Regions from separate parts of the Arthrobacter sp. JB02-1C genome, predicted to be linked through region 2. Evidence: riboswitches for the same ligand, from Rfam matches in the RefSeq annotation. Region 2 holds a riboswitch; the other holds the start of a gene.
What was found. A riboswitch is a leader RNA that binds a small molecule or an ion and turns the genes downstream of it on or off. The one in region 2 is predicted to bind S-adenosylmethionine.
Positions count from the first base shown of each region.

Region 1 (4,412 bases), 870 kb from region 2:
CGGCGCTGAACTCGTCGGTGCGCTCCGCGCGGGTCGCCGGCTTATCGACCTGGATCCGCTGCGCGAAAGCGGCCATCGCTACCTGATGCGGGCTCTCGCCGCCCAGGACAACGTAGCCGAGGCGCTGGCCGTGTACGGCCAGCTAGCCGGCCTTCTCCGCGACCAGCTTGGTGTTTCGCCCAGCCCGGGGACCCGGGCGCTCTACCAACAGCTCCTCGAACAGATCTGAGCTCCGGAAAGGCCTCCATGGTTTTCAGGGCCAGGTCGGGGACCGCCGTGCCGACGCCGGAAACGACGGCTGCCCGTGTCCGCGGATCGCGGACACGGGCAGCAGTGGTGCTGGTGGGGCTGGCTACTTCTTGCCGGCGGCGAGCAGGTCGGCAGTGCCCTGCGCGTCGGCGGCGTCGACGTCGTGCAGCGAGATCCCGCGGGTTTCCTTGAGGAAGTACACCGCCACCATGGTGATCACGCAGGCGATCAGCAGGTAGATAGCCACCGGGACCGAGGACTTGAACTGGCCCAGCAGTGCGACGGCAATGATCGGGGCCAGCGAGCCTGCCACGATCGAGGTCACCTGGTAGCCCAGCGACACGCCGGAGTAGCGCATCCGGGTGGGGAACATTTCGGCCATGATGGCCGGCTGCCCGGCGTACATCAGCGAGTGGAAGAGCAAGCCGATGATGACGGCGGCCAGGATGATGAAATCGTTCCCGGTGTCCATCATCGGGAAGGCGAAGAAGCCCCAGGTGGCGCCGAGCACGGCACCGGCCATGTAGACCGGGCGGCGGCCGAACCGGTCCGAAAGCCGGCCGACGAGCGGGACGGCGACAAAGTGGATCGCGTGCGCAATGAGCAGCAGCAGCAGGATCCGGGCGGTGTCGGCGTGGACCACGGTCTTGAGGTAGGTGATGGAGAAGGTGACCACCAGGTAGTACAGGATGTTCTCCGCGAACCGCAGGCCCATGGCGGTGAACACGCCGCGGGGGTAACGGCGGAAGACCTCGGCGACGCCGTAACCCTTCTGCCCCTCTTCAACCTCCTTGCGGGCCTCCAGGAAGATCGGGGCGTCCTGGACCTTGGTACGGATGTAGTAGCCGATCAGCACGATCACCGCGGACAGCCAGAACGCGACCCGCCAGCCCCAGCTGAGGAAGTCCGCAGCGGGCAGCACGGAGGACAGGATGAAGAGCACGCCGGTGGCGAGCAGGTTGCCCATCGGGACGGCGGACTGCGGCCAGCTGGACCAGAAGCCGCGGGACTTGCTGGGGCTGTGCTCGGCGACCAGCAGCACGGCGCCGCCCCACTCACCGCCGACGGCGAAGCCCTGGGCGAAGCGCAGGAATACCAGCAGGGCCGGTGCCCAGTAGCCGATCTGGGCAAAGCTCGGCAGGCAGCCCATCAGGAAGGTGGAGACACCGACGAGGATGATGCTCAGCTGCAGGAGCTGCTTGCGGCCGAACTTGTCACCGAAGTGGCCAAAGACGATGCCGCCGATCGGCCTGGCCACGAAGCCCACCGCATAGGTCAGGAAGGCGGCCAAGATTCCGTCCAGCTCCGTGCCGGAGTTGGGGAAGAACATCTTGCCGAAGACCAGGGTGGCGGCAGAGGCGTAGAGGAAGAACTCGTACCACTCAACCACCGTGCCGGCCATCGAGGCCGCAACTACCTTCTTCAGGCCCGAGGACTTGACGTCGGGCTCTTCTGTTCGCCGTATGGCGGTGTTTTCCGTACTCATGTGGGACTCCTTCGATGTCTCCGTCGACATCCTGTGAACCTGAGGTGTGTGTGGTGTGGCACACAGCGATATCCTCCACGAGTATGGACTGCCGCCGCGGAAGGCTCAACGACCATTCCCGCAGAGCACATCTGCAAAAATGCACAGGCCGCGCCGCCCCCACCCGATCTGGCGGAAAAGCCAGGCGAAAGAGCCAGGCAAAGAAGTCAGGCGAAGAAGTTGCCCCGCAGGTGCCCGCCGAGCTGGCCGATCTCGGTCAGGAAGCCGTCGTGGCCGATGGGAGCCCGGATCAGCTGCACCGGCACATTGCCGGGCAGGGCCCCGGCGAGTTCCTGGGACTGCGCCGGGAAGTAGAGCCGGTCCGAGTCGACGGCCGCGACCAGGAACTCGGCCGTGGTGCGGGAGAGCGCCTGCTCAAGGGTGCCGCGGCCGCGGCTGACATCGTGGCTCATCAGGGCTTCGGTAATGGCGATGTAGCTGTTGGCATCGAACCGGCGCACCAGCTTGTTGCCCTGGTGGTCAAGGTAGCTCTCCACCTGGTAGCGGCCGCGGCCGGCCAGCGAACCGGCCGTCAGGGGCGTCTCGTCGGTCTGGGCATTGCGCCCGAACCGGCCGTCGAGTTCGGCCGCGGACCGGTAGGTGATGTGGGCGATCCGGCGCGCCAGCGCCAGGCCGGCATGGGGCTCGGTGCCTCCGTAGTAGTCACCGCCGTTAAAATTCGGGTCCTGCCGGATGGCCAGGGTCTGGGCCTGGGCGAAGGCGATCTGCTCGGCGGTGCTGCGGGCGCCGACCGCTATCACCGCGCAGCGCCGGACCCGGTCCGGGTGGCTGACAGCCCACTCGAGGGCACGCGCGCCGCCGAGGGAACCGCCCAGCACCGCGTGCCAGTTCTCGATTCCGAGCGCGTCGGCGAGCCGGGCTTCGGCTGCGGTGCTGTCCCGCAGGGTGACCAACGGGAAGCGCGAGCCCCACGGACGGCCGTCCGGGGCCGGCGTCGAGGGTCCTGTCGAGCCGTAGCAGCCGCCCAGGATGTTGATCGAGACCACAAAGAAGCGGTCGGTGTCCACCGGGGCGCCGGGGCCGGCCAACTGCTCCCACCAGCCCGGTTCTGCGCCGGCGCCGCGGGTGACATGCGTGTCCCCGGTCAGGGCATGTTCGATCAGCACGGCATTGGAGGCGTCCGCGTTGAGGGTTCCCCAGGTCTCGTAGGCGAGGGTGGCGTCCGGCAGGGTGGCGCCGGATTCCAGGTCCAGGTCGCCGATCCGCAGGTACCGCAGGGTTCCGTCCGGAACGGCGGCGTGGGCGGGGTGGGTTGAGGCACCCGTACGGGTGGCGGCAATCGTCATGTGCAGACCTAACTTCGCGCTTGCCCGCCGTCAGCAGACCGGCAGGCCAGGTCTTCACCCGGGGCACCCCGCCGGAAGCGGAGGGTTGCCGGCCAGCAAGCCGGGGCTGTCACTGGCACTCATGACCTGGCTCGAGTCTACGAAACGGGGCCGGGCAAGCGCGAAGATTGTGACGGCTGTATGACCTCAGGCCAGTTTGGCCGCGCGGAATCCCGCGTCGAGGTCGGCGAGGATGTCATCGATGTGCTCGAGTCCCACGGAGAGCCGGACCAGGCCCGGCTGGACCCCCGCGACCGCCTGCTGTTCGGGCGACAGCTGGCTGTGCGTGGTCGATGCCGGGTGGATCACCAGGGAGCGCACATCGCCGATGTTCGCCACGTGGGAGTGCAGCTCAAGGGCGTCGACGAAGCGTTTGCCCGCCTCTGCTCCCCCGGCGATGGTGAAGGCGACCACGGCACCGGTACCCTTCGGGCCGTACTTGCGGCCGCGTTCATACCAGGGGCTGGAGGGCAGCCCGGCGTAGGCAACCGATTCGACGTCGTCACGCGCCTCCAGCCAGGCCGCCACCTTGCCGGCGTTCTCGACGTGCCGCTCCACCCGCAGGCTCAACGTCTCGATGCCCTGGGCGATCAGGAAGGCGTTGAACGGTGAGACCGCGGACCCGAGGTCGCGCAGCAGCTGGACCCGCGCCTTGAGGATGAAGGACAGGTTCGCGCCCAGCGCGCCGTCCGCTCCGAGGTCCCGGGCATAAACCAGTCCGTTGTAGGTGGGGTCCGGGGTGTTGAACCCGGGGAACCGCTCGGGGTCCTTGCCGAAGTCGAAGTTGCCGGAGTCCACGATCACGCCGCCGATCGCGGTGCCGTGGCCGCCCAGGTACTTGGTGGCCGAATGCACCACAATGTCCGCGCCCCACTCGATCGGCCGGATCAGGTACGGCGTGGAGAGGGTGTTGTCCACAATCAGCGGGACTCCGGCGCTGTGGGCGACCTCCGCGACCCCCTCAAGGTCCAGTACGTCCTGGCGCGGATTGGACACCACCTCGCCGAAGAACAGCTTGGTGTTCGGCTGCACGGCCGCCCGCCACTGATCCAGGTTGTCCGGGTCCGCGACGAACGTCACCGAGATGCCGAGCTTCTTCAGCGTGTGCGCCAGCAGGTTGTACGTGCCGCCGTACAGGCTGGGGCTGGCCACCACGTGGTCCCCGGCCTCGGCAAGGTTAAGGATGGCGAGCGTCCCCGCGGCCTGCCCCGAGCTGAGCAGCAGGGCGCCGACCCCTCCTTCCAGGCTGGCGATCCGCTGCTCCACCGCGTCCTGGGTGGGGTTGCCGATCC
Region 1 covers NZ_CM173235.1:2,352,432-2,356,843, reverse strand. Annotated here, with positions in the region: gene AC3ANP_RS11090 (AfsR/SARP family transcriptional regulator) at 1-229, shown strand, start outside; gene AC3ANP_RS11085 (MFS transporter) at 353-1,735, opposite strand; gene metX (homoserine O-acetyltransferase MetX) at 1,942-3,081, opposite strand; SAM riboswitch class IV at 3,093-3,208, opposite strand; gene AC3ANP_RS11075 (bifunctional o-acetylhomoserine/o-acetylserine sulfhydrylase) at 3,268-4,412, opposite strand, start outside.
Region 1: it holds a riboswitch for S-adenosylmethionine, as region 2 does, so the genes downstream of both, metX (homoserine O-acetyltransferase MetX) here and AC3ANP_RS07005 (cobalamin-independent methionine synthase II family protein) in region 2, are expected to answer to the same signal.

Region 2 (4,412 bases):
TCCGGACACCGACCTCCGCGGTGCAGCTGACCCTGACCACGTACATGGTGGGGATGGCGGTAGGCCAGTTCCTGCTCGGGCCCATTTCGGACGTGCTCGGACGGCACCGGTTGATGGTGGCCGGCAATGCGCTCTTCCTGCTCAGTTCGGTGGCGATCGCGCTGGCACCCAGCATCGAACTGGTCCTGGCCCTGCGCGCACTCCAGGGTGTGGCCGGGGCCGCCGGCGTGGTGATCGCCCGGGCCGTCGTCTCGGACCTGGCCGCCGGCCGGGCTGCCGCGAAGCTGTATTCGATGATGGCAACCATCACCTCCCTGGCGCCGGTCGTCGCGCCCCTGCTCGGCGGGGTGATCGCTACCGTGGCCCCATGGCAGGCAGTCTTCTGGGTGTTGACCGGCTTCGGCGGGCTGATGCTGGCCTGCTCTGTGCTGGTGGTCCCGGAAACCCTGCCGCCGCACCGCCGACGCCGCGGCGGCCTCAAGGCCGTGGCTGAGGCGTCCCGATCCGTGCTGGGCACCCCCTCCTTCATGGCCTACGCGCTGGCGTTCGGTTTCAGCTTCGGCACCCTGTTCTCCTACATTTCGGCGTCTTCCTTTGTGGTGCAGAACGTGCTCGGCTTCTCCGCCCTGGGCTACTCGGTCATCTTCGCGGTCAATGCCTGCGGCATGATCATCGGCGCGCTGGTCAACACCAGGTTGGTGGACCGGGTGGAGCCTGCCGTGCTCCTGCGGACTGCCATCGTGGTGATGTGCGCGGTGAATCTCGCGGGGCTGCTGCTGGTCCTGGCGGGCGTCACCGGCTGGACCACGCTGCTGCACCTGTTCCTCACCCAGTCCTGTCTCGGCTTCATCATGGGCAACGCCACGGCGCTGGCGCAGGGCCGCGTTCCCGGCCGGGCCGGGGCGGGCTCCGCGGTCCTCGGGCTCGTCCAGTTCCTCCTCGGCGGCCTCGTTTCCCCGCTGACCGGCGTGGCCGGGCAGCACAGCGCCACCCCGATGGCGGTGTCCATGGCGGTGTGCTCGGTCCTGGCGGCGGCCGCCGTCATCACCGGGCGCCGGTTAACGCGCTGAGCATCGCCGCGACACAATCCGGCGGCTATTTGCCACTCGCCGGTCCCTGCAATTAACTGGGACTGACCATCCCGAGCGGCCGAGGGACCTGGACCGTTGACGCCGCAGCAACCGGCCGGTCATGGCCTGCCTCCGGCGGTGCGGTGACTCCACGGTGCTACTGCCAGGACCGATGGAAGGAAACCGCGCCATGCCCCAGAACACCGACCACATCCGCGTCACCCATGCCGGCTCGTTGCCGCGCACCCCGGAGCTGATCGCGGCGAACGAGGCCAAAGAAAAAGACGGCGTCACCCCCGAGTTCCTGGATCTGCTGGAGACGTCCGTGGTGGACGTGGTGCAGCGCCAGAAGGACCTGGGGATCGACATTGCGAACGACGGCGAATACGGCCACGCCATGTCCAGCCAGGTGGACTACGGCGCCTGGTGGAACTACTCCTTCTCCCGGCTCGGCGGCCTGGAACCGACCGAGGTGGACCGCTGGTCCGACTCCCAGGTGCATCGTTCCTCACCCGGGCACATCGTCCTGACCTCCTTTCCGGACCGCCGCGACCGGCAGAAGTTCGGCGACGCCTACAACGACCCCACCTCCGGGATCCTTTCCCACCGCAGGAGTGTCACCCAGCCCAAGATCGCCGGGCCGCTGACCTACACCGGCCAGGACCTGGTGGCCTCTGACATTGCCAACCTCAAAGCCGGCCTGGCCGCGGCGGGCCTCGCCGAAGGGTTCATCGCGTCCCTCTCTCCCGCTTCCTGCGCCCGGGTGGCCAACGAGTACTACAAAAACGATGAGGAACTGCTCTACGCCTGCGCCGACGCCATGCGCGAGGAATACCAGGCCATCATCGCCGCCGGACTGACCGTCCAGCTCGATGACCCGTCGCTGGCCGAGAGCTGGGACCAAATCAACCCGGAGCCGAGCCTGGCCGACTACCTGAAGTTCATCCAACTCCGCGTGGAGGCGACCAACTGGGCCCTGCGCGACCTGCCGCAGGACCAGATCCGGCTGCATGTCTGCTGGGGTTCCTGGCACGGACCGCACACCACGGACATCCCGTTCGCGGACATCCTCGGCTCCGTACTGCAGATCAACGCCGGGGCCTACTCCTTCGAGGCGGCCAACGTCCGGCACGAACACGAATGGCGGGTCTGGCAGGACACCAAGCTTCCCGAGGGCAAGTCGATCATTCCGGGCGTGGTCTCCCACGCCACCAATGTCGTGGAGCACCCTGACCTGGTCGCGGACCGGATTGTCCGTTTCGCCGAACTGGTGGGCCGGGAAAACGTGATCGCTTCCACGGACTGCGGGCTCGGCGGCCGGGTCCACCCGCAGATCGCCGTCGCCAAGCTTGAGGCGCTGGGCGAAGGGGCACGCCGGGCCACCAGGCGGCTCTGGTAACCGGCGCGGGCACCGGCGCGGGCACCGGCGCGAAGATATCCCCGGGGTTCGCCGGACGCAGGGCTTGATAGACTGGTAACGGCCGACCACGCATCGGTCCACACCACATTTTCAACCACACCGGCCGTAGCGCGCCTTCTTTTGGCGTGCCCGCGAGCGATGCGGCAGCTTGACCAAACCCGCAGGAGACCCAGCAATACATGACAGCCCTGGCCACAGAAAATTTCCACGAACAGCTCCTCAGCCGCCGTTACGAAGCCAGTGTGGCGCCGGTAAACGAGTTGTGCGATACCCTGCAGGCGGCCAAAGCTGGCACCACAGTCCCCTACGTGGATCCCGGGCACGACATTGATGAATGCCGGATTATCAGCCTGCACTCGAACATCGGCACCGCCGACCCGTCCGGCTTCATCACCCCCGGCGACGACGAAGCGGTCACCCGGATGCTCGGCATCCAGTGGAAACTGGGCCTCCGCCCCGAGTTTGTCATGCCCTGGAACGTCCACCCGTGGCACGTGCCCGGGGAGCCCAACGGCAAGTTCACGCCGGACCAGATCTCGGCCGGCCTCAAGCCGTTGCTCAAGTTCCTGGCCCTGGTCCCGCGCGCCTCGGTGATCGTGGCGCACGGAACCGAAGCCAACCGGCTGGCGAACCTGCTGCTCAAGACCGAGGTGCCGATGATCTGGCGCCGCGGCCTGAAGACCTACAAGGTCCGCTCGCTCAGCGGCCGCGCGTTCGCCGGCACCCCGGCGCGGCAGGAACAGTACCTGGAAGAAATGCGCGTCGTCTACGCGGACGCGATGGCCCGCACGGGACTCGCCAAAGCCAGCTAGCGGCGGCGTAACCCAACGACGGCGGCCGGCTACCTTCTGCAGAAGGTGACCGGCCGCCGTCGACGTTTCGAGCTGTCGTTGCGTAAACCAGGGGCGGTCAGCGGCCTGCTTCGATGGCCCCCTTGGCCGTGGGATCCGAGTCCTTGAGGAACTTTTCGATCCGTTCCGGTTCCTCCGCCTCACCGATCGCCGCGGAGGCACGGCCCAGCGAGTACAGCGCGCGCAGGAAGCCGCGGTTGGGCTCGTGTTCCCAGGGGATCGGGCCGGCGCCGCGCCACCCGTTGCGGCGCAGCGAATCCAGGCCGCGGTGGTATCCCACCCGTGAGTAGGCGTAGGAGTCGATGGTGCGGCCCTCGGCCCACGCTTCCTCGGCCAGCACGGCCCAGAGCAGCGAGGACGTCGGGTGCTTCTCCACCAGGTCCAGCGCCTCCTGGCCGGCGTCCAGGCCGGCCTGGACCTCGGTTTCGGCGGGCAGCAGCGTGGGCTCGGGGCCCATCAGGTTCTTGCGGAACTCATCCGACACGGCTAGAAGGTCTTTCCGGTCGAGCCCAGCTGCTGCGCCGCCTCGACCACGCGGGCGGCCAGGCCGGCCTCGGCGGAGGCGCCCCAGACGCGCGGGTCGTACAGCTTCTTGCTGCCCACCTCGCCGTCGACCTTCAGGACACCGTCGTAGTTGCGGAACATGTGGTCCGCTACCGCGCGGGTGTAGGCGTACTGGGTGTCGGTGTCGATGTTCATCTTGATCACGCCGTAGGAGACGGCGTCGGCGATTTCTTTCTCGGAGGAACCGGAGCCGCCGTGGAAGACCAGGTCGAACGGGTTCGCCTTGCCGATTTTGGCGCCCACCTGCGCCTGGATGTCCTTGAGGATTTCCGGGCGCAACTTGACGCCGCCGGGCTTGTACACGCCGTGCACGTTGCCGAAGGTCAGGGCGGTGATGTAGCGGCCGTTCTCGCCCGTGCCGAGGGCGTCGATCGTGGCGAGGGCATCCTCGACGGTGGTGTACAGCTTCTCGTTGATGGCGTTCTCGACGCCGTCTTCCTCGCCGCCGACGGTGCCGATCTCGACTTCGAGGATCATCTTGGCGGCTGCGGTGCGCGCCAGCAGGTC
Region 2 covers NZ_CM173235.1:1,481,842-1,486,253, reverse strand. Annotated here, with positions in the region: gene AC3ANP_RS07010 (multidrug effflux MFS transporter) at 1-1,070, shown strand, start outside; SAM riboswitch class I at 1,134-1,249, shown strand; gene AC3ANP_RS07005 (cobalamin-independent methionine synthase II family protein) at 1,261-2,469, shown strand; gene AC3ANP_RS07000 (uracil-DNA glycosylase family protein) at 2,670-3,302, shown strand; gene AC3ANP_RS06995 (DUF3151 domain-containing protein) at 3,400-3,825, opposite strand; gene fbaA (class II fructose-bisphosphate aldolase) at 3,828-4,412, opposite strand, start outside.